4 regions of the Streptomyces sp. NPDC001157 genome follow, and region 4 is predicted to be linked to each of the others. Evidence: riboswitches for the same ligand, from Rfam matches in the RefSeq annotation. Region 4 holds a riboswitch; each other region holds the start of a gene.
The links. A riboswitch is a leader RNA that binds a small molecule or an ion and turns the genes downstream of it on or off. The one in region 4 is predicted to bind cyclic di-AMP.
Positions count from the first base shown of each region.

Region 1: it holds a riboswitch for cyclic di-AMP, as region 4 does, so the genes downstream of both, ACWDAG_RS25555 (NlpC/P60 family protein) here and ACWDAG_RS11730 (NlpC/P60 family protein) in region 4, are expected to answer to the same signal.
Region 2: it holds a riboswitch for cyclic di-AMP, as region 4 does, so the genes downstream of both, ACWDAG_RS29510 (C40 family peptidase) here and ACWDAG_RS11730 (NlpC/P60 family protein) in region 4, are expected to answer to the same signal.
Region 3: it holds a riboswitch for cyclic di-AMP, as region 4 does, so the genes downstream of both, ACWDAG_RS01220 (M23 family metallopeptidase) here and ACWDAG_RS11730 (NlpC/P60 family protein) in region 4, are expected to answer to the same signal.

Region 1 is NZ_JBSFJW010000015.1:125,703-133,325, reverse strand. Features, by position in the region: gene ACWDAG_RS25570 (NlpC/P60 family protein) at 6-1,067, opposite strand; gene ACWDAG_RS25565 (hypothetical protein) at 1,481-1,834, shown strand; gene ACWDAG_RS25560 (tellurite resistance/C4-dicarboxylate transporter family protein) at 1,812-2,786, opposite strand; gene ACWDAG_RS25555 (NlpC/P60 family protein) at 2,886-4,040, opposite strand; cyclic di-AMP (ydaO/yuaA leader) riboswitch at 4,049-4,220, opposite strand; gene pcrA (DNA helicase PcrA) at 4,700-7,186, shown strand; gene ACWDAG_RS25545 (M23 family metallopeptidase) at 7,272-7,623, opposite strand, start outside.
Region 2 is NZ_JBSFJW010000020.1:101,326-108,948, reverse strand. Features, by position in the region: gene bioB (biotin synthase BioB) at 1-977, opposite strand, end outside; gene ACWDAG_RS29530 (8-amino-7-oxononanoate synthase) at 1,125-2,261, shown strand; gene ACWDAG_RS29525 (DUF397 domain-containing protein) at 2,352-2,579, opposite strand; gene ACWDAG_RS29520 (helix-turn-helix domain-containing protein) at 2,589-3,449, opposite strand; gene ACWDAG_RS29515 (ATP-binding protein) at 3,663-4,121, shown strand; gene ACWDAG_RS29510 (C40 family peptidase) at 4,256-4,729, opposite strand; cyclic di-AMP (ydaO/yuaA leader) riboswitch at 4,733-4,866, opposite strand; gene ACWDAG_RS29505 (hypothetical protein) at 5,283-5,591, opposite strand; gene ACWDAG_RS29500 (ATP-dependent Clp protease proteolytic subunit) at 5,599-6,234, opposite strand; partial or broken gene ACWDAG_RS29495 (transposase) at 6,505-7,045, shown strand.
Region 3 is NZ_JBSFJW010000001.1:279,824-287,446, reverse strand. Features, by position in the region: gene ACWDAG_RS01245 (aspartate aminotransferase family protein) at 1-527, shown strand, start outside; gene ACWDAG_RS01240 (helix-turn-helix domain-containing protein) at 595-1,200, shown strand; gene ACWDAG_RS01235 (DUF6126 family protein) at 1,197-1,322, shown strand; gene ACWDAG_RS01230 (tyrosine-protein phosphatase) at 1,332-2,129, opposite strand; gene ACWDAG_RS01225 (alpha-galactosidase) at 2,300-4,369, shown strand; cyclic di-AMP (ydaO/yuaA leader) riboswitch at 4,686-4,844, shown strand; gene ACWDAG_RS01220 (M23 family metallopeptidase) at 4,849-5,745, shown strand; gene ACWDAG_RS01215 (SGNH/GDSL hydrolase family protein) at 6,107-6,892, shown strand; gene ACWDAG_RS01210 (TetR/AcrR family transcriptional regulator) at 6,972-7,592, opposite strand.
Region 4 is NZ_JBSFJW010000005.1:264,057-271,679, reverse strand. Features, by position in the region: gene ACWDAG_RS11760 (MFS transporter) at 1-569, shown strand, start outside; gene ACWDAG_RS11755 (VOC family protein) at 576-1,007, opposite strand; gene ACWDAG_RS11750 (DinB family protein) at 1,122-1,745, shown strand; gene ACWDAG_RS11745 (LuxR C-terminal-related transcriptional regulator) at 1,764-2,549, opposite strand; gene ACWDAG_RS11740 (SDR family NAD(P)-dependent oxidoreductase) at 2,778-3,539, opposite strand; partial or broken gene ACWDAG_RS11735 (enolase C-terminal domain-like protein) at 3,554-3,972, opposite strand; gene ACWDAG_RS11730 (NlpC/P60 family protein) at 4,242-5,648, opposite strand; cyclic di-AMP (ydaO/yuaA leader) riboswitch at 5,705-5,878, opposite strand; gene ACWDAG_RS11725 (DUF5997 family protein) at 6,070-6,474, opposite strand; gene ACWDAG_RS11720 (LysR family substrate-binding domain-containing protein) at 6,533-7,330, shown strand; gene ACWDAG_RS11715 (hypothetical protein) at 7,398-7,623, shown strand, end outside.

The DNA of each region.
Region 1 (7,623 bases), on a different contig from region 4:
GCAGCTCACACCACCCGCGTGGCCCCCGCGAACGGCATCTCGTCGATCGGCGCGATCCGCACCGGCGCCGACGGGTTCGGGGCGTGGATCATCATGCCGTTGCCGACGTAGATGCCGACGTGGCTGATGCCGGAGTAGAAGAACACCAGGTCGCCCGGGGCAAGTTCGGCGCGGGAGACGCGGCGTCCGGCGCCGATCTGGGCGTAGGTCGTGCGGGGCAGGGAGATGCCCGCGGAGCGGTAGGCGGCCTGGACGAGGCCCGAGCAGTCGAACGCGTCCGGGCCGGTCGCCCCCCACACATACGGGCTGCCCAGCTTGGAGTACGCATACGAGAGGGCCGCCGCGGCACGCGAGTCGGGCGCCTCGGCGGTCGCGGAGCCGAGGGACGCGAGGCCGTCCCGGCCACCCGCCGCGGAACGTGAGGCGCGGTCGGTGCCGTCCCCGAGCCGAGCGCGCTCCGCGGCCGACAGCCGGGCCACCAGCCGCCGCGCCGTATCCAGCTTCCCGGTGATCGTCTTCTCGTCCTGCTTCAGCTCCGCCTGCCGCGACCTGAGTCCGGCCAGCTCGATGCGAGCGGCCCCGCGCAACTGCTCGATCTCCCGCAGCTGTTCCCGTACGTCCGCCACGGCCGCCGCCTGCCGGGTGCCCGCCCGGTCGACGAACTCGGCGCCCTCGAGATAGCGGTCCGGGTCGTCCGACAGCGCGAGTTGCAGGGCCGGGTCGAGACCGCCGTCCCGGTACTGCGCCGCGGCCATCGAACCCAGCTCGTCCCGCGCCGAGTTGAGTCTGTCCGTCTTGCGCGCCGCCTCGTCCCGCAGTGTCGACAGCCGCCGCTCGGCGGCATCCGCCTGCTCCTTCGCCCCGTCGTACTTCTCGGTGGCGGCCTCAGCCTCCTGGTACAGCTTGTCCACCTCGGCCCTGACCTGCGTCGGCGTCAGGTCCGGCTCGGCGTGCCCGGTCCCGTCGAAGCCCGTCGCGGTCGCAGCGCCCGCCACGGCGATCGTGAACGCCGTCCGGGCCGAACTGCCGTTGAACGAGCGCCGACTGGGCCTGCGGTGCGCTGCCACGTGGACTGCCCGTCCTTTCGTACGACCACCCGTTCCGGGGCGGTTTACGCGTCCGGCGGCGGCCTGCACAGGGGGAGCGGGCCGCCGCCGGACCTTCTCGGCGGTGGTGGCCGACTGCCGCCCCTGGCCCGGGCGGCGGTGGGGAGCCGGTCACCTGGTGGAGGACGCTAAACCTGTCTGTGTCGGCTCGGTAACGCGATGTGCGGAAGTGCCCCGGGCGGATCGCCGAGTGACCGTATGCGGGCGTGATCCAGGACTCGCGCCGTCGACTTCACGCAGGGCGCTGACCGATGTGGCCGTTCCGGAACACGGGTGGGTGGCGGAGTGCTACGGGCCGCATATATGCAGGGGCCACCTGTGAAGGACGGGTCGGTGTCGGGCGCCCCATGGGCCCCTGTCTAAGCTCCGGCCCCATGGACGTACTCATCCATCTCTTCGTCGGCCTGCACATCATCGGCATCGCCGCGCTCCTCGGCGGCTTCCTCACCCAGATGAAGGCGATGGGCCGCGGAGAGGCCCGCTTCGTCCCGGCGATGCTGCACGGCGCGCTGACGATGCTGGTCACCGGCGCGATCCTGGTCGGCCTCAACCAGGCCGACGACCATCACGTCAACAACATCAAGATCGGCGTGAAGCTGGCCCTGCTGATCGTGATCCTCGGCCTGGTCTATGTGAAGCGGGACGACGAGAAGATCGACAAGAGCCTGTTCGGACTGGTGGGCCTGCTCACCACGGCGAACGTCTTCATCGCGGTGCTCTGGACCTGATGCCGGCGCGGGCCGCGGCCACGGCGCCCGCGGCGACGGCCAGCCAGGCCGCCACCGCGATCCACAGCAGTACCTCCCCGGGCCCTTCGAGTCGCGGGGCGTCGAGGGCGGCGGCGACGGACAGCACGGCCGCAGCCGTCATCCCCAGCGGGAAAACGGTCGCCCAGCGCCGCACGTCGTAGCCGCGCCGCGGCCGCACCGCCTCGGCGACGAGCAGTACGGCGTACCAGGCCAGGTCGAGCACGAGCAGCGCCAGGGTGACGGCGCGCAGGACGCCGCGGTCGTCGTCGTTCCAGAGGTACAGGCGCGCGCTGTCCGCCGCGACGAGCTCCGATCCGGCGAGGGCCGAGATGGCGAGCGCGCCGCCCGCCACCCACTGGTCGCCCAGCCCTTCCGTCACCTGTCGCAGATCGAAGAGGGCCAGCGCGCAGCCGTAGAGGACGAGCCCGAGCCAGAACAGCACGAGTGCCGCACGGGCGAGCCATGCCGTCGCCTGGGCTCCGGCGAGCGTGGCGCCGAGCACCGCGAGTCCCTGAGTGGCCACGCAGCACAGGAACACCCCGCCCGGCATACGACGCCGCCAGTGCCGTGCGACCTGCACCAGCAGCAATGGCCACAGCACGGCCGCCAGCGCGAGCAGGGCCTCGGCGAGGGTCTGCCGCCCGAGGGCCGAGAACCGGGTCCCGAGCACGGCGGTCGCCGCCACGGCGGTCAGCGCCCCCGGCGTCCCCGCCTCCGCCCGCCACCTCTCCGGTTCCCGCACCAGACGGACGCCGAAGCCCGCCGCAAGCACCGCCCAGGCGACACAGGCCAGGCCCAGGACGACCCGCGACAGCGCCTCGTACCCCGTCAGATGCAGCCCGACCGACACGATGCCGGTCGCCAGCACGGCGGCCCCGGCCGCCGGCGAACGCTGCGCCCACCAGGCGCGGAGGAAGGTCGGGACGGACATGGGGCCGATGCTAGGGAGTGCCGCGCGGGTTGGGGACGGGCCACGCGCGCGTGCCTCGCAAACTGCCCCGCACGCGCGCGTGCACTGCTCTCCGGTGCCTCAGGCCGGCCGCACCACGCTGTGGATGATCGATGCGCCGCCGTAGTAGATCGACTCCTCGCGGACGTACGCGCCGGGCTTCGGGGCGTGGATCATCATGCCGTTGCCGATGTAGATGCCGACGTGGCTGATGTCGTCGTAGAAGAAGATCAGGTCGCCGGGCTGCGCGTCGGTGAGGGAGACCGTGGTGCCGGCGTTCACCTGGTCGTAGGTGGTGCGCGGGAGGTCGACGCCCGCGGCCTTCCAGGCGGCCTGGGTGAGGCCGGAGCAGTCGTAGGAGCCGGGGCCGGTGGCGCCCCAGACATACGGCTTGCCGATCTGCGCACGGGCGAAGGCGAGCGCCTTCTCGGCCTTGGTGGCGTACGAGGAGTCGCTGGTGGAGGTGGATCCCGAGCCCGAGGAGGAGCCGCTGTCCTGGGCCGCGGCCTCTTCCTTGGCCTTCTCCGCCGCCGCCTGCTGTTTCGCCAGCTCAGCGGCCTTGCGCGCGGCCTCCTCCTCCTTCTGCTTCTGGATCGCCGCGAGCCGCGCCTTCTCCTCGGCGGTCAGCTTCGACAGCAGTTCGCGCGCGTCGGAGAGCTTCTTCTGCACCGTGGACTTGGCGGTCTGCAGGTCGCTCTGCGTCTCGGTGAGCGTCTGAAGGCTCTTGGACGCCTCCTGGCGCTTCGTCATCGTCGCGGACTGCTCGGTGAAGTAGTCGTCGACCGCGCTCTTCTGACGTGAGGTCAGCCGCCCCATCAGCTGCGTCTGGTCGAAGTAGTCCTGCGGGGAGTCCGCGAGCAGGAAGGTCGCCGTGTCGGGGGCGGCGGCGCCCGTCCGGTACTGGGCCGCGGCGAAGGAACCGAGCTGCTCCCGCTCCGCGTTGAGCTTCTGCGTGCGCTTGGCGACGTCGTCGAGGAGGGTGTCGACGTTCTTGCGCTGCTTCGTGGTCTTCTCTTTGGCCGCGTTGTACTTCTCGGTGGCCGACTCCGCCTGGCGGTAGAGGTCGTCGACCTTCTTCTCGACTTCTTCGAGGCTGGGGTTGCCGTCGGCGGCGGGGGCGGCGTTCGCCGACTGGGACAGCAGGGCCACCGAGGTGAGGGCGGCCGTGGCGAGGGCGGGGGTGCGTATGCCTGCTACGCGTGTACCCGCGGGGCGCGACTTGCGGTGCGACGCCAAGGGAGGCGACTCCTTCCATGTTCCGCCTACCGAGTTAGCTGTCGGGTTCGGGCGGGTGGTTCGGAAGGGTTGCCCTACGGTCCGTACCCCGAAAGGGAGGAGGACCGATTCACCCCAAGGTCGGTGTGGGTCCCCGGCTCCGGATGCGCGGCGGCGCCCCGGACTCGGCGGAGGCAGCGCGGCCCGGCGACGTTCGCCGGTGGGGGTCGTGCGGCCTGCCGGAACGGTAGCCAACTCGTGTGGCCTCTGTGAAGGTTGATGTTCGATATGCCCGATACGTTTTCGTGACCTTTGGTCAGGGAGCCGCGCGCAGTCGTCAATCCGGATGGATCTGCTGCGACGTGGGCGCATTTCAACCGGAGTGATGGCGTCCGCCCGCTTCCACCTGGTTGCTGCTCGGGGGTGGTAGTCCATGAGGGGCTGTCCTCGGGGGAGCCCCTGGGGCGTGAACCTCTACCTCTCGACCTGGGTGATTGCGGACTGTGACGGCACGTTCTCGGAGGGAGAGCGGACGACAGGGGTGGCCGGCTCTGGATGATTCGGGGGTTCTGAAGATTCAGGGGTTCTAAGGCCGGGGAGGCCCGGGGAGCCCGCGGATTCCCGCGATGTTCTCAGGGCGGCGGCGGGCTGTCAGTGGGGCACCCTAGACTCGGAGAGCGATGAGCAGCCTCTTTGACGACAGCTTCCTGGCGAACCTCCAGGCCCCCCGCGGGCACGAGGAGGACCCTCCGCCGCCGCCCGAGGACGATCACGGACCGGAGCCGGTTCCGGACGATCTGTTCGGCGGGAAGTTCGACGTGCCCCCGGACCGGGAGGCCTACTACCGCAACGGCGCCCCCCGCCCGGCGATCGACCCGGCCGCGCTCCTGGACGGGCTGAACGAGAACCAGCGCGCCGCCGTCGTCCACTCCGGCACCCCCCTGCTCATCGTGGCCGGCGCAGGCTCCGGCAAGACCCGCGTGCTCACCCACCGCATCGCCTACCTCCTGGGCGAGCGGAACGTGCATCCGGGCCAGGTCCTCGCGATCACCTTCACCAACAAGGCCGCGGGCGAGATGAAGGAGCGCGTCGAGCAGCTCGTCGGCCCGCGCGCGAACGCGATGTGGGTGATGACCTTCCACAGCGCGTGCGTGCGCATCCTGCGGAGGGAGTCGAAGAAGCTCGGCTTCACCTCCTCCTTCTCGATCTACGACGCGGCCGACAGCAAGCGCCTGATGGCCCTGGTCTGCCGAGACCTGGACCTCGACCCCAAGCGCTACCCGCCGAAGTCCTTCAGCGCCAAGATCAGCAACCTGAAGAACGAGCTGATCGACGAGGAGGACTTCGCCGCCCAGGCCGCCGACGGCTTCGAGAAGACCCTCGCCCAGGCCTACGCCATGTACCAGTCGCGGCTGCGCGAGGCGAACGCCCTCGACTTCGACGACCTGATCATGACGACGGTCAACCTGTTGCGCGCCTTCCCGGACGTCGCCGAGCACTACCGCCGTCGCTTCCGGCACGTCCTGGTCGACGAGTACCAGGACACCAACCACGCCCAGTACGCGCTCGTACGGGAGCTCGTCGGCACCGGCGCGCACGACGAGGACGTACCGCCGAACGAGTACGACCTCCAGCCCGCCGAACTGTGCGTCGTGGGCGACGCCGACCAGTCGATCTACGCCTTCCGCGGTGCGACGATCCGGAACATCCTCCAGTTCGAGGAGGACTACCCGAACGCGACGACGATCCTGCTGGAGCAGAACTACCGCTCCACGCAGACCATTCTGAGCGCGGCGAACGCGGTCATCGAGCGCAACGAGTCCCGCCGCCCCAAGAACCTGTGGACGAATGCGGGCGCGGGCGCGCGCATCACCGGCTACGTCGCCGACACGGAGCACGACGAGGCCCAGTTCATCGCCGACGAGATAGACCGTCTCACGGACGCCGGCGAGACGAAGGCCGGGGACGTCGCCGTCTTCTATCGCACCAACGCCCAGTCCCGTGTCTTCGAAGAGGTCTTCATCCGGGTCGGTCTGCCCTACAAGGTCGTCGGCGGCGTCCGCTTCTACGAGCGCAAGGAGGTCCGGGACGTCCTGGCCTACCTCCGGGTGCTGGCCAACCCCGAGGACTCGGTGCCGCTGCGCCGCATCCTCAACGTCCCCAAGCGCGGCATCGGCGACCGCGCGGAGGCGATGATCGACGCACTCGCGCAGCGCGAGAAGATCAGCTTCCCGCAGGCGCTGCGCCGCGTCGACGAGGCATACGGCATGGCCGCGCGGTCGGCCAACGCCGTCAAGCGGTTCAACACGCTGATGGAGGACCTCCGCACGATCGTCGAGTCCGGCGCGGGCCCGGCGACCGTCCTGGAGGCGATCCTCGAACGCACCGGCTATCTGGCCGAGTTGCAGGCCTCCACCGACCCGCAGGACGAGACCCGCATCGAGAACCTCCAGGAACTCGCCGCCGTGGCACTGGAGTTCGAACAGGAGGCGGGCGAGGGCGAGGAGTCTCCCGGGCTCGCCGACTTCCTGGAGCGCGTCGCGCTGGTCGCCGACTCCGACCAGATCCCCGATGAGGACGAAGACGGCTCCGGAGTCATCACCCTGATGACCCTGCACACCGCCAAGGGCCTGGAGTTCCCGGTGGTCTTCCTCACCGGCATGGAGGACGGCGTCTTCCCGCACATGCGCGCCCTCGGCCAGGCCAAGGAGCTGGAGGAGGAGCGGCGGCTCGCGTACGTCGGCATCACGCGCGCGCGTGAGCGGCTGTATCTGACACGGTCGTCGCTGCGCAGCGCCTGGGGGCAGCCGTCGTACAACCCGCCCTCCCGGTTCCTGGAGGAGATTCCGGCGCAACACGTCGACTGGAAGCGGACGGGCGCTGTTGCCCCGGTCTCCTCCGGCCCGGCGTCGGGCGTGGCGGCCTCCTTGTCGTCCACCCGCTCGCGCTCGTCGGCATCGGGCGCGTCCGGCTTCGCCACGAGCCGGGCCTCCGAGAAGCCCGTGGTCTCGCTGGCCGTGGGCGACCGGGTCACACACGACCAGTTCGGCCTCGGCACGGTCGTGGCGGTGAAGGGCACGGGCGGCAACGCCGAGGCGACGATCGACTTCGGCGACACCAAGCCGAAGCGCCTGCTGCTGCGGTATGCACCGGTGGAGAAGCTGTAGGAGTAGCTACAACAGCCTGTCCGGCGTTCGAGGACGAGCCCGTTCAGGCCGAAGCGGGGGTCTGGGGGCGCAGTCCCCAGGTCTCCTACGTCGGGTCGAGCCCATGACTCCGCAGCCACGGCAGCGGGTCGATCGCCGAGCCCCCGCCCGGCCGGACCTCGAAGTGCAGGTGCGGGCCGGTCGAGTTGCCCGAGTTCCCGGAGTACGCGATCGGCGTGCCGGCCTTCACCGTCGTACCGGAGGCGACGCGATAGCTGGAGAGGTGGCAGTACCACGTCTCCGTGCCGTCCTTCGCGGTCACTATCATCATGTTCCCGTACGCACTGTTCCACTGAGTGCGGACGGTGCCGTCGGTCGCGGCCATCACCGTCGTGCCGTACGAGACCGGGAAGTCGATGCCGGTGTGCACGGACATCCAGTTGATGCCGGCCTGGCCG
Region 2 (7,623 bases), on a different contig from region 4:
CCGGCGCCCTCCACCTCGAAGCCGGCGTCCGCGATCATCTCCAGGTCGGCCTTGCCTGCCTGGCCCTCGCTGGTGAGGTAGTCGCCGAGGAAGATCGAGTTGGCCAGGTTCAGCGCCAGGGGCTGCATGGTGCGCAGGTGCACCTCGCGGCCGCCGGCGATGCGGACCTCGACGTCCGGGCACACGAACCGCACCATCGCCAGGATCCGCAGGCAGCGCTGCGGGGTGAGGTGCCACTCCTTGGCGAGGGGGGTGCCCTCCATCGGGATCAGGAAGTTCACCGGCACCGAGTCCGGGTCCAGCTCGCGCAGCGAGAAGACCACGTCCACCAGGTCCTCGTCGCTCTCGCCCATGCCCGCGATCAGACCGGAGCAGGCGGACAGACCGGCCGCGTGCGCCTTGGTCACCGTGTCCACCCGGTCGGCGTACGTGTGGGTGGTCGTGATGTCCCCGTACGTCGCCTCGGACGTGTTCAGGTTGTGGTTGTAGGCGTCCGCACCCGCCTCGCGCAGCCGCTCCGCCTGGCCGTCGGAGAGCAGACCGAGACAGGCGCACACCTCGACGCCCTCGTTCTGCTCCTTGATCGCCTTGATGGTGCCGGCGACCCGGTCCACGTCCCGGTCCGTCGGCCCTCGCCCGGACGCCACCAGGCACACCCGCTTGGCGCCACCCGCCAGTCCGGCCGCCGCGGCCTTCGAAGCCTCGTCCGGCTTGATCCAGGTGTACTTCAGGATGTCGGCCTTGGAACCGAGCCGCTGGGAGCAGTAGGAGCAGTCCTCCGGACACAGTCCGGACTTCAAGTTGACGAGGTAGTTGAGTTTCACCCGTCGGCCGAACCAGTGCCGACGCACCTTTCCGGCCGCGGCCACCACATCGAGCACGTCGTCGTCGGAAGTGGCGAGGACGGCCAGCGCTTCCTCGCGGGTCGGCAGCTCGCGCCGAAGCCCCTTGTCCACCAGCGTGTTCAGCAGGTCCATGAGAGCCGATCCTGTCCTACGGAAGCGCTCCCGGCCAAGGAGAGAATGAACAACAGGGGCACTTCGTCGTGTGTGTATTGCCACACCATGGGGTGCGGCCCGTCCGGCTAGTGTCTGTCCACTGCCTACAAAAGCCCCGGAGGAGCCATGGCGTTCGGCTGGATCGACGAACAGGCGCAGCTGCGCCGCCGCGCCGGACTCGTACGGACCCTGCGCCCGCGCCCGGCCGACTCCCCGCTGCTGGACCTCGCGAGCAACGACTACCTGGGCCTGACCCACCACCCCGAGATCGCCGAGGGCGCCGCCCGGGCCGCGCGGACCTGGGGCGGCGGCTCGACCGGTTCTCGACTGGTCACCGGTACCACGGAACTCCACACCGAGCTGGAGCGCGAACTCGCCGACTTCTGCGGCTTCGAGGCGGCACTCGTCTTCTCCTCCGGCTACGCGGCCAACCTCGCGGCGGTCACCGCGCTGGCCCCGCACGGCTCGCTGATCGTCTCCGACGCGGGCAACCACGCCTCCCTCATCGACGGCTGCCGGCTGGCCCGGGGCACCACCCAGGTCGTCGGACACGCCGACCCGGAGGCGGTGCGCAAGGCGCTGCAGACGCACGAGGACGGCGCGGCCACAGCGGTCGTCGTCTCCGACACGGTCTTCTCGGTCGACGGCGACGCCGCCCCGCTGACCGAACTCGCCGCCGCCTGCCGGGAGCGCGGCGCGGGACTGCTGGTCGACGACGCGCACGGGCTCGGGGTCCTCGGTGACGGCGGTCGCGGCGCCGCGTACGCGGCGGGCCTCGCGGGCGCCGACGACGTGGTCGTGACCGCCACGCTGTCCAAGTCGCTCGGCAGCCAGGGCGGCGTGGTGCTCGGCCCCGCCCGGGTGGTCGACCACCTCGTGAACGCGGCCCGCACCTTCATCTTCGACACGGGACTCGCCCCCGCCGCTGCGGGGGCGGCCCTGGCGGCCCTGCGGCTGCTGCGCCGAGAGCCGGAGCGTGCGGCACGCGCGCGTGCGGTCGCCGCCGAACTGCACGCACGGCTGACCGCCGCGGGTCACGAGGCGGTACGCCCGGACGCCGCGGTCGTCTCCGTGCGCGCGCCGTCCCCGGAGGGGGCCGTGCAGTGGGCGGCCGACTGCCGTACGGCAGGCCTCGCCGTGGGCTGCTTCCGTCCTCCTTCCGTGCCCGACGGCATCTCACGGCTGAGGCTGACCGCCCGCGCGGACCTCTCCGAGGCGCAGATCGAACGCGCTGTACGTGTGATCGGCGAGACGCGACCATGAGTCGGCGTGACACGGCCGTGTGCCGCACGATGCGGAACCGATCGAGACTGATCGGGGCTAGTCAGTACTGATCAGGGTCGATCGCACTGATCAGTACTTGAACGCGGCCGTGAAGTCCGTCCAGCTCTCGGGGGAGAGGAGCAGGGCGGGCCCGGCCGGGTCCTTGGAGTCGCGCACGGCGAGCAGCCCGGCCCAGGGGCCGGAGCGCGGCCGCGCCGTCTCGACGCAGTTGTTCGCACCCGTGCTGTAGCTGCTGCGCTGCCACCGCACGCCGTGCAGATCGGTACTGGAAGGTACGTTCCGAGGCAGTGCTGACATGGTGCCTCCTTACGCGCCGTCACCTATCCCGGCGATGTAATCCAACGAGTCCTCGGGCGAAAGGGCGTGGATCTGAAGGGCGTTGAAGGCCTCGGTATAGGCCCGGAGGTCTTCTTTCCGTTCGAGGTAGAGGCTACTCGTCAAGTGGTCGAGAACAACCACATCCAGATCGGAAGTGCTCGAAAATGAGAAGATTACGAAAGGGCCGGTGACACCGACATGTGCCCCGGCAGCGAACGGCAGTACCTGAAGCCGTACTTGAGGCAGACGCGCCGCCTCCAGGAGTCGTTCGAGCTGCTGCTCCATGACGCCGGGGCCGCCGATCTCCCGGCGCAGCACCGCCTCGTCCAGTACCGCGCTCAGCTCCAGCGGCGGATCCGAACGCAGCACGTCCTGCCTGGCCAGCCGTACCTCGACCAGGGCGTCGAGCCGTTCGTCGTCCAGTCCGCCGACCGCTGCCCGGGTCACCGCGCGTGCGTATGCGGGCGTCTGCAGAAGGCCGGGCACGACAGACGTCTCCAGCGTGCTCATCGCGCTCGCCTGGGATTCCAGACTGATGAAATCGCGGTAGGTCGGCGGTAGTACCCCGCGATAGGCGTGCCACCAGTGATGTCGGCCGCCTCCCTCGTCGGAGCCCGCCAACACCAGCAGCAACTCACGGAGTTGGGCGTCCGCCACGGCGTAGGCGTCCAGGAGTAACCGCACATCGGCCGGTTTCACCCCGCTGGCGCCGGTCTCGATCCGGCTCACCTTCGACTGGTGCCAGCCCACGAGCCGGGCGGCCTCACCACTGGTGAGCCCCGCGCTCGTGCGTAACGCACGCAGTTCGGCGCCCAGTTTCCGGCGGCGCACCGCGGGACCGTGTTGCATGCGCTTCTCCTTACTCCTTCCGTGCCACCCAAATACGGTCTCTCGTCGCAGAGTTCACCGCTTTGAGCGACAGATATATGCATATCTTGGTGGATCGCCACCCGTGACGGGCGCGGTAATGGCAGTCTGGCGACGAAGCACCAGTCCGGGACCGTACTCGAACCATCCGCTCCGTGTCGGACTCCGGTCCCGTGGGAAAGGGACGACCGCGCCATGGCAGACCATTTGGAAGCATCCGTCACTCTGCCGAGCGATCCCGCCTCGGTCTCCGCGGCCCGCGGCTTCGTGGTCGGCACGCTGGCCGAGTGGGGGCTGCCGGCGGACACGGAAGCCGCCGAGACCATCCGCCTCATCGTCTCCGAACTCGCCACCAACGCCGTACAGCACACCTTCGGTCAGTCGCCCACCTTCACGGTGGACATCGACCTCCACCGTGACGAGCAGCTCCGCATCGGTGTCACCGACAGCCACCCGCGGTTCCCGAAGCGCCTGCCCGCCGCCGTGCAGCAGGACAACGGCCGGGGCATGGTGATCATTCGCTGGCTGGCCGCCGAATGCGGTGGCCGACTGCATGTCCGCCCCACCCGCGAGGGCGGCAAGACGGTCACCATCGAACTCCCGTGGACGGTACCGGCCCAGCCCATGACGGCGGCGGGGCAGCAGGAGCCGTAGTCGCTCAACCGTGCCGCGCGACAGCGCCCGGGGCGCGTTTGCCGTCGATACCCAGCGGTGCCGGGGCTGTGATGCCGTGTCAGGCCCCGCGGGGGCGACGGCATGGCAAGGTCGCCGTCGCCCCCGCGGGAGAGTCAGCTGACCCGGCCGTACCAGACGCTGGAGGTCCAGATCTTCTGCAGCTTTACGACGTCCCCGGTCTTCGGGGCGTGCCAGATCTTCCCCTTCCCGGCGTAGATGCCGACGTGGTAGACGTTGGAGCCCGAGTGGAAGAACACAAGGTCTCCGGCCTTCCGGCTCTTCGCGGAGATGTGCCGGGTCTTGTTGTACTGCTGGGCCGCCGTACGGGGCAGACTTTTGCCCGCCTTCTTGAACGAGTACAGCGTGAGCCCTGAGCAGTCGAACCGGCGCGGTCCCGTGGCGCCCCACTTGTACGGGGAACCCTTTTTGGAAGCCGCGATCTCGAGTGCCTTCGTCGCCAAGGGGGCCGCCGAGGCGTCGGAGGCGACACCCGGGACCACGATGGAGCCGCCCACGGCGGCGAGGGTGAGAGCCGAGGCCGTACCGGCCCGGACCATCAGCGACGGGACACGATTGAGCGCAGTCATGCGCAACCCTTCGTCAGCCGCCTGTGAAGGATGACCTGTCGGATTCGGGCTGGCGAAGTTGCCCGGCCGCTGCTGCGGCTTCACCCCAAGGGCTGCTCGACCCGGTCATGGCGTGACCGTTCCGGCGACCCGTCTAGCTTGGGTCCTCCACTCCTGCCGATCCACTCCTGTCGACCGGTCATCCGGGCGGCGGCAGGACTCGGCGTCCGCACGGATCGCCCCGCCGCTGCGGCGGGGGCTTGTCGTCAGACAGGGATCTTCACCCATACAAGTCCGAAAATCCCAATGGAACCGGGGGTTTGTGTCGTTACTCACCACTCACCCGTTCGGGTGGACACCCCTGTGTTCGAGGGAGTGTTGGGGGGTCCGAGGAGGCTCGGACCAGCACCGGAGCACGATATTCCGCTCTTCGGGCAGGCGCGTTGCGCAACCCTGACGGTCGCGAAAAAGGAGCCGCGACTACGCCGAATGGGGGTACCTCATCTGGTCCGTTTCAACTCCGGTCCGGACGCTCCGCCGACAGGGCGGAGGGCCCGGACCGGTCGTACGTGCGTCAACTGTCGGACTGCGGGGGCACCGTGACCCGGGCGGTGCGCCGCTCCCCGTCGAGCACCCGCAGAGCGCGCCCCAGCGTCGGAGCGTGCAGTTCGGTCTCGCCCCGCTGGTGCATCAGCGCCAGGGCGTCGCGCAGCTGGGCCGCCTTGCTCACCAGCGCCTGCGCGGCCCGCAGTCCGCGATAGGTGTCGCCGTGCTGCGCCGGGTTGATGCGGCCGAGCAGGTCGACCACGTCGAGGTAACGGTCGATCAACTCGCCCTCGGCGCGAGTGAGGGCGGGCAGCGGCGGAAGTTCGGGTGGGAGCACCGGCCGCTCACCGCCCGGTGGGCGGGGCGAGGGTGGACTTGCGGCTCGGGACGATCCGGTCCACCAGGCCGTAATCCACGGCTTCCTGGGCATTGAGGATCTTGTCCCGTTCGATGTCCGCGCTGACTTGCTCCGGGCTGCGTCCCGTGTGCCGCACGAGCATCTCCTCCAGCCGGGCCCGCATCCGGCCCAACTCCTCGGCCTGGATGGCCAGATCGCTGGTCTGTCCCTCGATGGGCTCGGCCAGGAGCGGCTGATGGATCACCACGCGGGCACCCGGCAGCGCGAACCGCTTGCCCGGCGTGCCCGCCCCCAGCAGCACCGCGGCGGACGAGCCGGCCTGCCCCAGGCAGATCGTCTCCACGTCGCAGCCGACGTATTGCATCGTGTCGTAGATCGCCGACATCGCGGTGAACGAGCCGCCGGGGGAGTTGATGTAGAGCGAGATGTCCTGGTCCGGAGCCTGGTACTCGAGGTGCATGAACTGGGCCATCACATCGTTCGCCGAGGTGTCGTCGATCGGCGTCCCGAGAAAGACGATCCGCTCCTCCAGCAGCTTGGAGTACGGATCCATCGTCTTGGTGCCGGAGCTCGTGCGCTCGGTGAACTCGGGCAGGACGTAACGGGCGGACGGTCGGGTCATCGGTACCCCTCCTTCTGCGTCTGTAAAAAATGTACAGGACGTACATGACGTTGCGATGGGGGCGGATTCTGGTGATCAAGCCAAATGCCCAGGTCGGAGGCGGTTTTCGCTGTTCGCCGAGGGCGGATCTCTCACAACTTTCTCTACGAACTTTCGTTTGGCTGGCCGGGCGGACCAGGGGAAAATGCCTGTGATGTGAAGTCCGGTCGGGTGGATGGTTGCGGTCGTCTCGTAGCGGGTGGCGCTCATTCGCTCGTGGCCATGGGCAGTGTCGCCATCCCCAAGCTCAGGTCGGGGAGTTACTTCCCGCACTGGCTGCTGGAGCGGCGCCGGCGGGCCGAACAGGCCCTCATCTCGGTGGTCGCCACCGCCTGCCTGCTGGGCGTCTTCACCCGCCGAGTCGAGAAGCTCGCCGAGTCCCTGGGCGTCACCCAGCTGTCGAAAACCGCCCTCTGGATGCCGGCCCCTACGCGTTCGCCCCGGTCGATGCCCTGCCCCAGAAGGTCCGTGAGGGCGGCCGCATCATCAACGTCCACGCGCTCATCGCGGTGGGCGTCAACACGGACGGACACCGCGAGATCCTCGGCCTGGACGTGGCCACCGCCGATGACGGCGCAGGCTGGCCGGCCTTCCTACGCTCCCTGATCGCCCGCGGCCTGTCCGGCGTCCAACTGGTCATCTCTGACGCGCACATGGGCCTGGTCGACGCGATCGGCGCCACCCTGCCCGGCGCGAGCCGGCAGCGATGTCGTACTCACTGCGCCCGCGTGCTGCTGAGCCAGTGCCCAAGTCGGCCCAGCCCTGGGTGCGGGGGAACGAGTCATGCCGAGCGCGCAGGCCAGCGGTCCTCTTGCAGGACCGCGGAAAACATAACGGGGGGCCGGCGTGATCCGGTCCATCGATCCTGCGCCAGTGACCCCCATGATCGTGAGGGCAGCGCCCGTATTCCATCCTGCACGCGCCGCGCCAACTCGCCGATCAATACGGCCTCGCTCTTGAGGAGTTGTGCCCGTCCGGGCGACTGCCGTCGCTGCCGGAAGTGGTCCGGGCCGTGCCGGACCTCGAACATCGCACCTGGTCACGTATGCCTGGCGGGATGTTGCTCGGCGTGGTCGCCTGCGCCATGCGGGATCACGCAGTGTCTCCTCTTGCAAAGCCCGGCGCCGGTCGCGGACGGCCGTTCTCGGCCACGCACTTGGACGGGTCGCCATGCAGTCGTGACGTCCAACGACAGGTGGCCACGGACAGCAACAAGACCGCCGGTGAGCAGGGTGTGTTCAATGACGGTCGGCCAGTTCGCTCAGAGACGGTCGGCCACTGCAGCCCCGACTTCGTCGCGAGCGTGGAGCCGCCGCCTGGCACGGGTCGAATGTTGCCGACTGCGGCTCT
Region 3 (7,623 bases), on a different contig from region 4:
AGGTCTACTCGTCGATGGACCGGGTGCTGGTCCACTCGGCGAGCTTCGGGTCCAACGCCCAGGCGATGGCGGCCGGTCTCGCCGTGCTGTCCGTCATGGACAACGAGCAGGTCGTCGCCCATGCGCGCGCGACCGGAGAGCAGCTGAAATCCCGGCTCGCGGGGCTGATCGACAAGTACGAGCTGCTCGCGGACGTCCGCGGCCGGGGCCTGATGATCGGCATCGAGTTCGGCAGGCCCAAGTCGCTGAAGCTGCGCAGCCGCTGGACGATGCTGCAGGCCGCGCGGAAGGGCCTGTTCGCGCAGATGGTCGTCGTACCGCTGCTGCAGCGGCACCGGATCCTCACCCAGGTCTCCGGCGACCACCTGGAGGTGATCAAGCTGATCCCGCCGCTGACCATCGGCGAGCAGGACGTGGACCGGTTCGTCGACGCCTTTAGTGCTGTGATGGATGACGCCCACAGCGGCGGCGGCCTCATGTGGGACTTCGGCAAGACGCTGGTGAAGCAGGCGGTCGCCAACCGCTGAGCAGCCCGGGTTTTGCCTCTGAGGCAACGAATTTGCCCGACAGGCAAAGCTCCGGCTGAATGGAGGTATGAGCTCTTCGGAAGCCGAAGCGGAGCTGCCCGCCGTCGCACCCCAGCTCCGCGCGCTGCGCCGCCGTGCCTCCCTCACGCTGGAGGCCGCGGCAGGTGCCGCCGGGCTGTCGGCGGCACACCTCTCCCGGCTGGAGACCGGGCAGCGTCAGCCGTCGCTGCCGATGCTGCTGGCCCTTGCCCGTATCTACAGTACGACCGTCTCGGAGCTGCTCGGCGAGACGGTCGCCGACCGGGACGCCGTCGTGCGCGCCGCCGACATGGAACCGACCGCCGCCGGCGGCTGGACCTACTGGCAGGCCGGCGCGCCCGGCCGCGGCATGCAGGCCCTGCGCGTCCATGTGCCGCACGGCTCACAGGGCGACATCGTGCGGGTGCACCCCGGCGAGGAGTGGCTGTACGTCCTCAAGGGACGGCTGCGGCTGCGCCTGGGGGACACCACCCACCGGCTCGCCCCCGGCGACAGCGCCCACTTCGACTCGCTGACCCCGCACCGGATCGCCGCCCAGGATCCCGACGGCGTCGAGCTCCTGTTCGTTCACACCCTGCTGCAGAGCCCGACGGCCACGCTGTGCCTGGGCCCGATCACCGGAGAGATGCCATGAGCAACAGCAACATGGAGGAGAAGTTCCCCCGCGCCCTGTGGGTGCGCCTGATCATCTACATCGCGGTGGGGCACCTCTTCGCGGCCTTCATCTACTTGCTGTTCTCGGTGGGCGCGAAGTAGGGCGCGCGGTCAGTCGAGCAGTCGCTCGCGCAGCAGCTCGCGGAGCTGCGGGGTGAGTGCCAGACCCTGCTCCAGATACGTGTCGACGTCGCCCCACGTCTCCTCGATCGTCTCGAAAGCCGCCGTCAGATACTCGGCGCGCGCCTCGAACAGAGGGCTGAGCAGCTCCATCACCTCGGGGGAGTAGGCCGAGGCGGAGCTGCTGCTGCGGTGCACCTTGTAGCGGCGGTGCTTGGCGTTCGACTCCAGGTAGTCCGCGACGATCGCCTCGCGCTCGACGCCCAGCGCGAGCAGGGTCACGGCTATGGAGAGTCCCGCACGGTCCTTGCCCGCCGCGCAGTGCATCAGGGCGGGCACACTGTCGTCGGCGAGCGAGCGCAGCACGCGCGCGTGCTCGGCGGTGCGCTCCTTGATGATCGTGCGGTAGGAGACGATCATTCGGTTGGCCGCCTTGCCGTCGCCGAGGAGCTCGCGCAGCTGCTCGATCTCGCCGTCCCGGACCATCTTCCAGAACCCGGAGCCGTCCGCCGGGTCGGTCAGCGGCAGGTTCACATTGCGCACACCCGGCAGCTCGACGTCCGGGCCTTCCAGCTTCTGGTCCGCCGCGTTGCGGAAGTCGAAGATCGTGTGCAGTCCCAAGGAGGCCAGGAACTCGGCGTCCTCCTCGGTCGCGTGCGCGAGGTGGCCGCTGCGGAACAGCACCCCGTACCGCACCCGCCGTCCGTCCACGGTCGGAAGTCCGCCCACATCACGGAAGTTGCGGACTCCGGCAAGCTCGGGCTCGGTCGACGGGATCTGCTGCGTCACGGGGGCTCCTCCCAGTCCGCCCGTCCGGCGCGGCTCGTCGACGGGCACCCTCCCGACGATACGACATGGATTCCTGAGGCAATGAGTTGTCCACAGGCGTTGCGACCAGGGCACACGTGGCTTGATGATGTTGGTGATTGGTCGCGCCTGTTCGAATGTGTGAGGGCTTGATGCTGGAGATCGCAGACAACGGCCGTACCTGGCTCCTCTCGGGGCCGGCCAGCAGTTACGCCGTCCATCTCACCGAGGACGACGAGCTGCTGCACCTGCACTGGGGCCCCCGGATCGCGCTCGCCGACGCCGAGGCACTCGCCGTCCGCCCGCTGCCGGACTACAGGCCCTTCGAGTCCCCGCTCGACGGACACGAGGAGTACCCGGTGGAGGGCGGCCCCCGCTTCGTGCGGCCCGCCCTGTCCGTGCGCACCGACGAGCGGCGCGGCACCGAGTGGCGCTTCGAGAGGTACGAGTCGGAGGGCGACCACCTCCGGCTGGGCTTCCGGGACGGTGGGCTTGCGATCACGCTGCACTACCGGATGCGGCACGACGTCGTGGAGCGCTGGGTGACCCTCGACAACGAGGGGCCCGCTCTGGAGCTGCTGCGGGCCGACTCCGCGACCTGGACACTGCCCGAGCGCGAGGAGTGGCGGCTGTCCCAGCTGCACGGCCGCTGGGCCGCCGAGTCCCGGCTGACCGCCTCGCTTCTCACCTACGGTGAGAAGATCATCGGCAGCCGCCGCGGCCACACCGGACACCAGCACCTGCCCTGGGTCGCCCTCGACACCGACGCCACGGAGGAACGCGGTGAGGTCTACGGCTGCGCTCTGGGCTGGTCGGGTTCCTGGCGGATCGCGGTGGCGCAACTCCCGGACGCGCGCGTGCAGATCACCGGCGGCGCCGGTTACGACGACTCCGGGCTGCTGCGCCTGGAGGCGGGGGAGTCGTACACCACCCCCGTCTTCGCCGGTCTGTGGAGCGACGGCGGCTTCGGCGGTGCGAGCCGCGCCTGGCACGCCTACCAGCGCGCCTACGTCATCCCCGACGCCGACCAGGACCGGCCGGTGCTGTTCAACTCCTGGGAGGCCACGGAGTTCGACATCTCCGAGGAGCAGCAGGGAACCCTGGCACGGCGGGCCGCGGCGATCGGCGTCGAGCTGTTCGTGGTCGACGACGGCTGGTTCGGCAAGCGCACCAGCGACCGCGCGGGACTCGGCGACTGGACGGTCAACCGGGACCGCTTCCCGAACGGCCTCAAGCCTCTCGCGGACTATGTGCACGCCCTGGGCATGCAGTTCGGCATCTGGGTCGAGCCCGAGATGGTCAACCCGGACAGTGAGCTCTACCGCGCCCACCCCGACTGGGTGCAGTTCCAGCCGGGACGCAAGCGGACGGAATTCCGCAACCAGCTCGTACTGAACCTGGCCCGGGAAGACGTCCAGGAATACCTCTGGGAGCAGCTCGACGCGCTCCTCTCCAGTGCCCCCATCGACTATGTGAAGTGGGACTTCAACCGCTGCTTCACCGACGCGGGCTGGCCCGGCGAGCCCTATCCGCAGCGCCTCTGGGTCGATCATGTCCGGGGACTGTACGCCCTGTTGGACCGGCTGCGGGCGGCCCACCCCGGTGTCGTCTTCGAGTCCTGCTCGGGCGGCGGCGGACGGATCGACCTCGGGATCATGAGCCGTACGGACCAGGTGTGGACCTCCGACAACACCGATCCGCTCGACCGGCTCGCCATCCAGCACGGCTTCAGCCAGATCCACCCTGCACGAGTGATGGCCGCCTGGGTCACCGACAGTCCGAACACCCAGCTCAATGGCCGGGTCAGCTCGCTGCGCTTCCGGTTCGTGAGCTCCATGGCCGGCGTACTCGGGGTCGGTGGGGACCTCACTCGGTGGAGCGACGAGGAGCTCGCCGAGGCCGGCGAGTGGGTGGCGCTCTACAAGGAGATCCGGCCGCTGGTGCAGCACGGGGACCTCCACCGGCTGCGGCCTCCGCGGGGCGGGCTGAGTGCGGTGCAGTACGTGCGAGGGGACGAGGCGGTCGTCCTCGCGTGGCTCCAGGCGCAGAGCTACGGCGAGCCCGTACCGGCGCTGCGACTGCGGGGCCTCGACCCGACAGCCTCGTATGAATGCCCCGAAACGGGCGAAATCCACAGCGGTGCCGTATTGCAGCATCACGGACTGCGTACCGGATTGCGTGGCGACCTCGATGCGGCAGTTTTCCGTCTGCGGCGCATCTGAGTCTTCTGTCCGGATTGGCGCTCCTTCTACCTCTTCATTCCAACTCGCCCCCGAATAGAGGATCCTGGAGTGGAGGCGCGTGAGGAGCGTCATATCCGTGACAGTGCGTGGCGCGTCATGTCCACGTAATTCACGTGCTTTACAAGGGCGTTTGACCGAGACGATCACCTCGGAATTCACGCAGGGTCACCTGGTTTTCTCTCAAGGGATCAATAGAAACGCATTCACGGGGAACCGTCACTTGTTCCTTTGCGTCTTGGTCGCTTACGTTCGCCACCAATCCGGACGGACGCCCAATCCTGCCGCCGCCCGGTGCCCGCACAACTCACCCGTGAACGGCAGGAGCGGGGGACCCACAGGTACAACCGCCTGTTCCGGTCTCCGGAACGGCTAGGGGTAAAGCCGCGTCGCATGCGCGGCCGGGCATCTCCAGCCCGAACCCGACAGCTCACCTCGCAGGCGCCGGAGAGGAATTCGTCATGCCCGCGAAGGGTAAGCACCGTCGCCCGAAGCCCCAGCGCTTCACTCGCTCCATCGCCGTCGCCGGAACCGGTGGCGCCGCACTCGCTCTCCCGCTCATGGGGGCCACCGGCGCCCATGCCGCCACAACCAAATCCGTTTCCGAGTCGGTTTCGGAAAAGGCCGTCCAGTCCCTTCCGGTCGCCGAGAAGAAGGCGGCTCAGAAGAGTGCCGCCGGCAATGCGGGCGTGCGGACTTATTCGGTGCGGGCCGGGGACTACCTCTCGAAGATCGCTGACGAGCAGCACGTCCACGGTGGCTGGCACAGGCTCTACTCGGACAACCGCCGGGCCGTCGGTGACGACCCGTCGCTGATCCACCCGGGCCTGAAGCTGACGATCGGCCGGAAGGCCGCGACGGACACCAGCAAGTCGTCCTCGTCCGCCCCGAAGGCGACCTCGTCCGCCGACAGGACGACTGCCACCAAGGCCTCGGACTCCGCCCCTACCGGCTTTACCCTCCCGGTGCTCGGTGCCACCGTCGGCACCGGCTACCACGTGCCCGGCAGCATGTGGTCGAGCGGCTACCACACCGGCGTCGACTTCGTCGTCCCGACCGGCACCTCCATCAAGTCCGTGGGCGCGGGCACGGTCGTCTCCGCGGGCTGGGGCGGCGCCTACGGCAACCAGGTCGTCGTCAGGCTCGCCGACGGCCACTACGCCCAGTACGGCCACATGTCCCAGATCTCCGTCTCGGTCGGCCAGACCGTGACCGCGGGTCAGCAGCTCGGCCTCTCCGGCGCGACCGGCAATGTGACGGGCCCGCACCTGCACTTCGAGATCCGCACCACGCCCGACTACGGCTCCGACGTGGACCCGGTCGCCTACCTCCGCTCGAAGGGCGTCGGCGTCGGCTGACGTCCCCCGAGAACCACCTGCCTGACACGCTGCCGAAGGCCGGACCTCGATCCCCGGGTCCGGCCTTCGGTGTGTCCGGCTGCGCTCGTGTTTGCCGTATTGCGTTCTTGTGGCGGGGCTGCACGGGGCGTCCGTATCGTCTCCGACGGCTCGACGGTCCGCTGGTGGAACAACGCGCGGCTCCCCCGCAACATTGCTGACGCGTCAACATCCCTGGTCGAAGGGTTATTCCGAGCTTGGTGAACACTTTAGAAGTGGCTTATCTCACCGCGCGTCAACCCTTTCCTACGGTCGCGTAGGTCACATTCGAAGGTGAATCATGGTCGATGTGGCAGACGATTCGAAGAGTGACAGCAGATCAGTGATCGGGTCGTACGTTGCGGTGGGGGACAGCTTCACCGAGGGCGTCGGCGACCCCGGCCCCGACGGGGCGTTCGTCGGCTGGGCCGACCGGTTCGCGGTGCTTCTCGCGGACCGGCGACCCGAGGGCGACTTCAGGTACACCAACCTCGCCGTGCGCGGCAAACTACTCGACCAGATCGTGGAGGACCAGGTACCGCAGGCCGTCGAACTGGCGCCGGACCTGGTCTCCTTCTGTGCGGGCGGCAACGACATCATCCGTCCCGGCACCGACCCCGACGAGGTCGCCGAGCGTTTCGAGCGGGCGGTCATCCGGCTCACCGAAGTCGCCGGCACGGTCATGGTGACCACCGGCTTCGACACCCGAGGCGTCCCCGTGCTCAAGCACCTGCGCGGCAAGATCGCCACCTACAACGGTCATGTCCGGGCCATCGCCGACCGGTACGGCTGTCCCGTGCTCGACCTGTGGTCCCTGAAGACCGTCCAGGACCGCAGGGCGTGGGACGGCGACCGCCTCCACCTCTCGCCCGAGGGGCACACGCGTGTGGCGCTCCGCGCCGGGCAGGTCCTCGGCCTCGATGTGCCGGCCGACCCCGACCAGCCCTGGCCGCCGCTCCCGCCGCGCGGCACCCTCGAGGTGCGACGGGACGACGTGCACTGGGCGCGCGAGTACCTGGTGCCGTGGATCGGCCGCCGGCTGCGGGGCGAGTCGTCCGGGGACCATGTCACGGCGAAGGGCGCGCTGTCGCCGGACGACATCAAGATGCGGATCGCTTCGGTGGCCTGAGAGCCGTCGGAAACGAGCCCCCGCCAAGTGCGGGGCTGAGAGCCTGTGTCTGAACCCCGGCCGGGACAGACACAGGCTCTCAGCGCTCCGCAGTCGTCAACGCCGCCCGCTCCAGCCCCAGTTCCCGGGCCAGCGCCTCGTCCACCCACTCCTGCGCCCGCGCCCGCGACACCGCACCGGCGTACGAGGTCAGCTGCACGGCGAGCCCGTCCAGCAGGGCGGTCAGGCGCAGGGCCGCGCCGTGCGGGTCCGGGCAGCGGAACTCGCCCGCAGCCACGCCCTCCGCGATGACCTCGGCGATCGCGGCCTTCCACTGCTTGTCGAGGTCACGCGTGACCTCCTGCAGCGCGGGCTCGCGCAGCGCCGCCGCCCAGCCCTCGATCCACAGCCGCCAGCCCTTGGCCTGGCCCGTCGGCGCGTACCAGCGCACCGCCGACCGCAAGCGCCGCAGCGCCGTCGTACGGCGGCCGAGAAGTTTGCGCAGCTGCGCGAGGTCGTCCTCGGCCGCGAAGGTGAACGCGGCGGCCACCAGCTTCTCCTTCGTGGAGAAGTGGTACAGCACCAGCGCGTTGCTCACGCCGAGTGCCGAGGCCACGTCGGCGATCCTGACCGCTGCCACACCCCGCGCCTCGATCTGCCCGATGGCGGCCCGCAGCAACTCCTCGCGCCGCTCGGCCACGCTCAACCGCACTCTCGCCACGCGGTCACCCTATTCCGTCACCGCTGACGGC
Region 4 (7,623 bases):
GTGCCGGGCTGGCCTCGCGGTTCCTGCCCACCTTCGGCCCCAAGCCGTTCATGGTGGTGGGAGCGATCCTCGCGGCGGCCGGCCTGGCCTGGCTGACCCTGACCGACGTCCACTCCACCTATGCGGGCAGCATTCTCGGCCCGATCCTCGTCTTCAGCCTGGGCATGGGCCTGGAGTTCGTCTCGCTCACCCTCATGGCGCTCTCCAACGTCCCCGTCCAGGAGACCGGCGCGGCCTCCGGACTCCTCAACGCCACCCAGCAGGTGGGTGGTTCACTCGGCCTGTCCATCCTGGTCACCATGTTCGGCACCGCCAGCACCAACGAGGCCCACAAGCAGATACCGCGCTTCCTGGCCCAGGCCACCCCGGCCGAACGCCTGCGCTTCAAGCACACCGGGCAGCTCCCGAGCCCCTGGTCCGACCACGTGCTCACGTCCGGGATCTCGGCGGCCTTCATCATGGCGGCGATCTTCACCGTCATCGCCGCCCTGATCGCCCTGGTCGTCATCCAGGTCCGCCCCTCCGACCTGGAACGACTCAAGGGCGGGACGGGACCCGGCCCGGGCTGACGCTCCTCAGCCCGCCGAGACCGTCTGCCCGCCCCACTCCTCCGGCGCGACGTCCGCAAGGGTCTCCGAGAACGTCCACTGATGGCCCGCGAGGTCCTCGGCCGTGTACTGGCGTTCCCCGTACTCGAAGTCGGTCGGTTCCATGACGATGCGGGCGCCGTGTGCCCGGGCCTGCTCGCAGTGGGCACGGACGTCGTCGACGCGCACCGTCACCGAGTGCGTGACCTCGCCGGGGCGCGGGGGACGGCGGTCCTTGCGGGTGTCCCCGACGATCACGGCGCCGTCGCCGAAGCCGAGCTGCGCGCGGTGGTCCTCGCCGATCCGTACCCGTTCCACGAACCCGAAGGCCGCACCGAGCCAGGCGACCGCCGCGCGTACATCGGGATAGATCAGAACGGGGATGACGGTCGCGGAGGGGATGGAGCGGTTCGGCTTCATGGCCGACTCCCTGTCATCGGGAAATCAAGAGGCGGGTTGCATGCCGGTTCTGCCAGGCTAGTCGGTCGGTTCGTGCCTTCCCATTCCGTCCACGAGTCCGTCAAGGGAGTGCCGGTGACCGTATCCCGCCTGGCCCCGTTGCTGGAGCAGTTCGACTTCGCATGCGCGCGTCTGGCCGCCCGGCTGACCGGGCCGGTGATGGACAGCGGCGACGGTTCGGACACCGAGGTCGGGCCCATGACCGACGAGGAGTACCTCTGGGAGCCGGTGCCGGACTGCTGGTCGGTACGCCGTCGGTCGGACGGGCCGGGGCCGCGTGCCACCCTGCTGGCCGGCGCCGCGGACGGGGACTGGGGACGCGACGCCGCCCCCTACCCGCACCCCTGGCCACCGCCCTTCACCACCGTCGCATGGCGGCTGAGCCACCTGAGCGAGATGCTGACCCTCCGTGCCGATCACACGGCAGGCACCCACAGCCTCACCCGGGGCGACTACCTCGTCAGCGGGGACGCGACAGCGGCCGCCGCCGCTTTCGACGCCGGTGCCACGGCCTGGCGGGGGGCACTGCTGAGCAGCGGCGACGCGGCGCTCGACACGGTCGGCCACTGCACGTATCCGCACGGCAGCGACCCCCAAGAGCCGTTCGTCGACATCGTGTGGTGGGTCAATCAGGAGGTCCTGCACCACGGGGCCGAGATCGCCCTGCTGCGCGACCTGTACCGCGCGCGAAGGCCCTGACCGCGCCCGCGCCGCGGGTCACGGCGCGGGGACCAGCCCCAGCTGCTGGGCCCGCAGAACCGTGCTGATGCGGTCGCGGGTACCGAGCTTGCGGTAGATCTTCTCGACGTGCTTGTGGACCGTACGGTCCGAGATGCCGAGCCGCCGGCCGATCGCGGCCGCGGTCAGGGCGTCCGTGAGCAGGAGCAGGACGGTCATCTCCCGGGGGGTGAGCGGGCAGTCCGCGGCCGCCGGTCCGTCGGCGGTGTCCGGGGCGGCCGTCCGCTTCCAGCGCTCCAGGAGCTGCCGTTGCTGCTCGACCGCCGCCAGCAGCGGCTGCAACTGCCGGGCCGTGCGGACGTGGTCGTCGGTGAAGTCCGTGCCGGAGCGGTAGATCATGCATCCGGTGATCGGCGTCGTCGTCTGGGGCAGAGGGACGGCCAGCACATGGTCCGCGTCCATGATGTCGCCGATCAGCCGCGCGGTCGGGCTCGCGGACCATGCGGCGCCGGCCGCCTCCCGTGCCGTGAGGGGAGTCCTGTCGGGCCCGCCCGCGTAGTGGTCCGCGAACGGAAAGCCCGCGCGCAGCAGGCCCAGGTCCTCGTCCCCGAGCTCGTCGAACTCGACGGCGACCTCGGACGGCATGCCGACGGTGCCCTCGGCCTCGTTCCAGTCGTCGAGCTTGTAGATCAGGGTCTCGCCGCCGCACAGGCCGGGCAGGGCGCTCGCCAGCAGCGGCCACAGCTGCTCCGGCTCGCGTTCGTTGAGGGCGGCGACGGCCACCGACAGCATGCGTTCGTGGGCCCCGCCCGGCACCTGTGCCACGTGCTTCTCCGCTCGTCCGCCGCGTACGCAGTTGTACCCATACCGGCGACGCCGTCCACTGCTCCAGACTGCATGCGAGCACCCTCGAACAACAACGACGTTCTCGGATCCACTCCAGCACATCGGCGCTACGGCAGCCGCAGCGGGGGAGCCCGGCGCCTGGGGAGGACGCCGGGATCCCACGCCGTGCGGGGCCGCCGGCGCGGGGGACCGGCGGCCCCGCACGGCTCACTCCGACGCGGGCGGGCTCGTACGCATCGCATCGGAGATCGACTTGACGCCACCGTGCGCGGTGAGGCCCCCGTCCACCGGAATCTCCGCCCCGGTGATGAACGACGACTCGTCGGACAACAGGAAGACCACGAGCGGTGCGATGTCGTCGACGGTTCCGCTGCGGCCGAGCGGGGTCTCGCGGATGGTCGTCTCACGGAACGCGGGCGTGGCTGCGGCCGTCATCTCGGTCTCGATATAGCCGGGGTGGACGGTGTTGACGCGGATGCCCCACGGCCCCAGCTCCATCGCGGCGATCTTCGACACCCCGCGCAGGGCCCACTTGCTCACCGTGTACGCCACCGGGTAGTAGCCGGTGAGTGCCGCGGACGAGCCGACGTTGACGATCGACGAGCCGGGCGGCATCAGCGGGGCGAGGTGCTGGATGCCGAGCAGCGGGCCGGTCGTGTTCACCGCCTGGACCTGCGTGAAATCCTCGGGGCGCACCTCGCCCAGCCGCTCGCGCCGGATGATGCCCGCGTTGTTGACCAGGCCGTGGATCTCCCCGTACGACTCCTTCAACTCGGCTGCCAGCGCCGCCCAGTCGCTCTCGCCGCTGACGTCGAGCTGTCGGCAGTCGCCCTCGGGCCGCACGTCGGTGGCTACCACCCGGGCGCCGGCCCGGGTCAGCGCCTCCGCCTCGGCGGCACCCTGACCCCGGGCGGCCCCGGTGACGACCACGACCTTCCCGGCCGGCCGCCGTGTGTTCTCGTTGCTCACCCGGCCATCCTTCATCACCGAGCCAGCCTGAGCTCGTACTCCGGGTGGATCCTCCGCATGTACCCGGTGTCGTCGCGACTGCGCACCCCCGACTCCACGTACAGCCGGTGCAGCCGGTCGAGCGCGTCGTGATCCAGCTCCACACCCAGGCCCGGTCCGCTCGGGACCGCCAGTCGTCGGCCGCGTTCCACGGGTAGTGCGTGTCGCAGGAGTGGTCGAGATTGGGGATGGCCGCCGCCACCTGGGCCATGGCGGCGAGGCTGATGCCCAGGTGCGGGTTGGAGTGCATGGACAGGGCCAGCCCGAACGCCTCGCAGACGGCGGCCAGTTCACGGGTGCGACGCAGTCCGCCCCAGTAGTGGTGGTCGGTGAGGAGCACCTGCACGGCGTTCTGCTCGACGGCGGGCTTCAGATGCTCCCAGGCGATCACGCATCGCGGGAACCGGCGCTCCCGGAACCGGAGCCACAGGCGGCCGTCCCGGATGCGATCCCCGCGGCGGCGAGGGCGGCGGCGAGGCGGCGATTTCGCCGGCGATCACCCACGAGCACCTTCGCTTCATATCCATGAACTGACGTCATGAATCTAGATGGGAGGGCTCAAGCGGAGTGCCTTGACGAACAACGAGGAGGCCGCCGACTTCCGTCGGCGGCCTCGCAGTTCATCGAACTGTTGGTGGCAGGACTCGACCGGAGTCCCTGAACTCACGCGGGACGTACGGCGATACGCACTGCGGCTTCGCCGGCGTAGTGGACCGGGTCCTCGCGGATGACCGCGCCCGGGCCGGGCGCGTGAATCATCAGGCCGTTGCCGGTGCACAGGCCGACATGGCTGAAGTTGTCGTTGAAGAAGATCAGGTCTCCGGGGCGGCTCTCGGCCAGCGGAATCACCGTGCCTGCGCTCGCCTGCTCGTACGTGGTGCGTGGCAGGGTGACCCCGGCGGCCCGCCAGGCGGCCTGGGTGAGCCCGGCGTTGTCGTACGACTCCGGCCCGACCGCACCCCACAGACACGGCCTGCCGATCTGCGCACGGGCGAAGTCGATCGCCCTGTCGGCCTTGGTGATGACGGAGGTGCCGGCAGCGAGCGCGCCCGTGTCGAGGACGGACGGCTGCGTGGTCCATCCCCCGGCCTGGGGTATGCCGGTGTCGAGCACGGATGGCTGGGTGCGCCAATCCTCGACCGCGGTGGTGCCGGGGTCGAGGGTGGAGGGCTGTGTACGCCAATCCCCGGCAGGGGTCACGCCCGTGTCGAGCACGGACGGCTGCATGCGCCACTCCTCGACCGCGGGTACGCCGGTGTCGAGCACGGACGGCTGCATGAGCTGCTCACCGGCCGGGGGCATGCCCGTGTCGAGGACCGTCGGCTGCTGCAGTCGCCATGCCTCCTCGGTCGCCAGGCGGGTCTGTTCCGCCTGGTCCTGCCAGGGGAGCTGGGCCGGCAGGGCCTGGGCGGCCGGGCGCGGCGCGGAGGTCTGCCGGGCGGTGTACCGGTACAGCAGCTCGCTGGCCGCAGCGATCTTGCGCTGGTTCTGCTCCTTGAACTTGCGCAGGGAGGACTGCCTCGACTCGGGGGCCGCCGCGGGCAGGGCGGGGGCGGCCTCCTGGCGGGGCTGTGGAACGGCGGGGAGCGCGGCCGTGGGGCCGACGGTCAGCTCCGCCACCGGCCGACGGGGCTCCGCGGAGGGCAGCTCGGCCACGGGCCGGACGGTCGCCTCCAGCTCACGGGCGGTGGCACGGCTGTCCGCCGGGCGCGCGGGCCGGGGCTCGGCCTGGCGGGCCGGCATGCGGTCGGTGGGCAGCACCGCGGGAACCGTCGGACCCAGGGAGGCACGCGCTCCGTCGAACCACCGCCGGGACACCGAGTCGAGTGCCGGGTCCGAGCGGCCGCGGTCGCGGGCCGGCGCCGCCGGCGGCCGCGCTCCCATCAACTGGGCCCGGGTGAAGTTGAAGTTGCCAGTGTCGGACTCGGCCTGGTCGTAGAGGCTGCTCACCCGCTGCCGGACGGCTTCACGGCTGGGGCCCTCGTCGCCCGTCGTCGGTGCGGCGTCGGCGGTCTGCGAGAACAGGGCCACCGAGGTGAGGGCAGCGGTCGCGAGAGCGGAATTGCGCATACCAGGAAGGCCGAAGCCTGCGGTGCGCGATGGTCGATCCGGCGCCATGGGAGCCGTACTCCTTCCGTACTCCGCCTACCGAGTTAGCTGTCGGGTTCGGGCGGTGGGTTCCGGAAGGCATGCCCTACGGCCGCTGCCCTGGCGGGCGGTTGGGCCGATTCACCCCGTCGTTCGGTTGGGTCCCCGGTTCCGGCTGCCACAGGGCGCACCGGATTCGGCGGAGGCCGCGCGTCCCGGCGGGGTTCGCCGGAGGAACTCGTGCGGCCTGACGCCACGCTAGCCAACTTGTGCGGCTCGTGTGAAGGTTGAAGGCCGGAATGTCCGATACGCTTTTGTGACCTTCGTCGTGACGTGCCGTCAGATCCGTGTGTTGTGCACACAGTGGATCCGAACGGCAACCGTCCGTCGCGAGCGGGCCGCGTCAGGGCCGCGGGCCCTCGCTGCGAGCCTCACGCTCGGCATCGCGCTTCTTGATGCGCGCCGCCTCCTTGCGGACCTCCGCCTGGGTGGCGCGCTCCTTCTGCAGCCACTCGGGCTGTTCCTGCTTCAGGGCCTCGATCTGCTCGGTGGTGAGCGCCTCGGTGATCCCGCCGCGGGCAAGACCCGCGATGGAGACACCCAGCTTCGCCGCGACCACCGGACGGGGATGGGGACCATTGGCCCGCAGCTCGCGCAGCCACTCGGGCGGCTCGGCCTGGAGCCGGTCGAGCTCGGCTCGTGAGACGACACCCTCCCGGAACTCGGCGGGGGTGGCATCGAGGTACACACCCAGCTTCTTCGCCGCGGTCGCGGGCTTCATCGTCTGGGTGCTCTGGTGCGACTTCATGCCGTCCAGGGTATCGAGCGTGTTCGAGACCTCCGACCACGGCCGGTAGCCTGGCCTGGTGACAGGCTCGGAAGAATCCCAGACGTTCCGGCTTGCGTACGTCCCGGGGGCGACGCCCGCCAAGTGGGTGCGGATCTGGAACGAGCGCCTGCCCGACATCCCGCTGAACCTCCTCGCCGTACCGGCCGCCGGGGCATCCGACGTGCTGCGCGGGGGCGAGGCCGACGCGGGACTCGTACGGCTGCCGGTCGACCGCACGTTCTTCAGCGCGATCCCCCTCTACACCGAGACGACGGTCGTCGTCGTCCCCAAGGACCACGTGATCACGGCGGCGGACGAGGTGACCGTCGCGGACCTCGCGGACGAGGTCGTCTTCCACCCCCTCGACGACGTCTTCGACTGGGACCGGCCGCCGGGCGAGCCCGCCTTCGAGCGCCCCGCCACCACCGAGGACGCCGTGGAACTCGTCGCGGCGGGGGTCGGCCTCCTGATCGTCCCCCAGTCGCTGGCCCGTCTGCACCACCGCAAGGACCTCACCTACCGGCCGCTGGCGGACGGCCCCGAGTCGAGCGTCGCGCTGGCGTGGCCGGAGGGGGCGACCACGGACCTGGTCGAGGACTTCATCGGCATCGTCCGCGGCCGCACGGTCAACAGCTCCCGCGGCCGCAAGGCGTCGACACCGGAAACCAAGGGCACGGCAGGGGGCAGGACCGGCGGCACGGCCGGCGCCCGGCGCAAGCCCGCGGCGGGGAAGGTGACCGGGAAGACGGCCGGGAAGTCGACGGGGCGCAACCCGAGGGCCGGATCCGACGTCTCCAAGGGCGCCAAGCGCAGGAAACCCCGCCGCGGGGCATAGCCGCCCTCGGGGCGGCCTCGCCCCGTTCCGACCATCCGGTGGGGAGATGGACGGGAGGCGGGGAGTCTTGCTTCGCAAGGGGGTGCGGTGCGCAGGCGGCGCCTCGGACCGGCTGCGTGCTCACGGACCGTGGGGCGATCCGGCCGACCGTGGATACGAGCGGCCGCGCGGCGGACTGTGGCGGGTGGCGGCGTTCGTCGGGCGCACGCTGCGGGGCGAGTGGCAGGGCATCGTGGTCGATCCGGTGCGGCAACTCAGACGTCGTGGGCTGCGCGCACTGTTCCTGGCGTTCC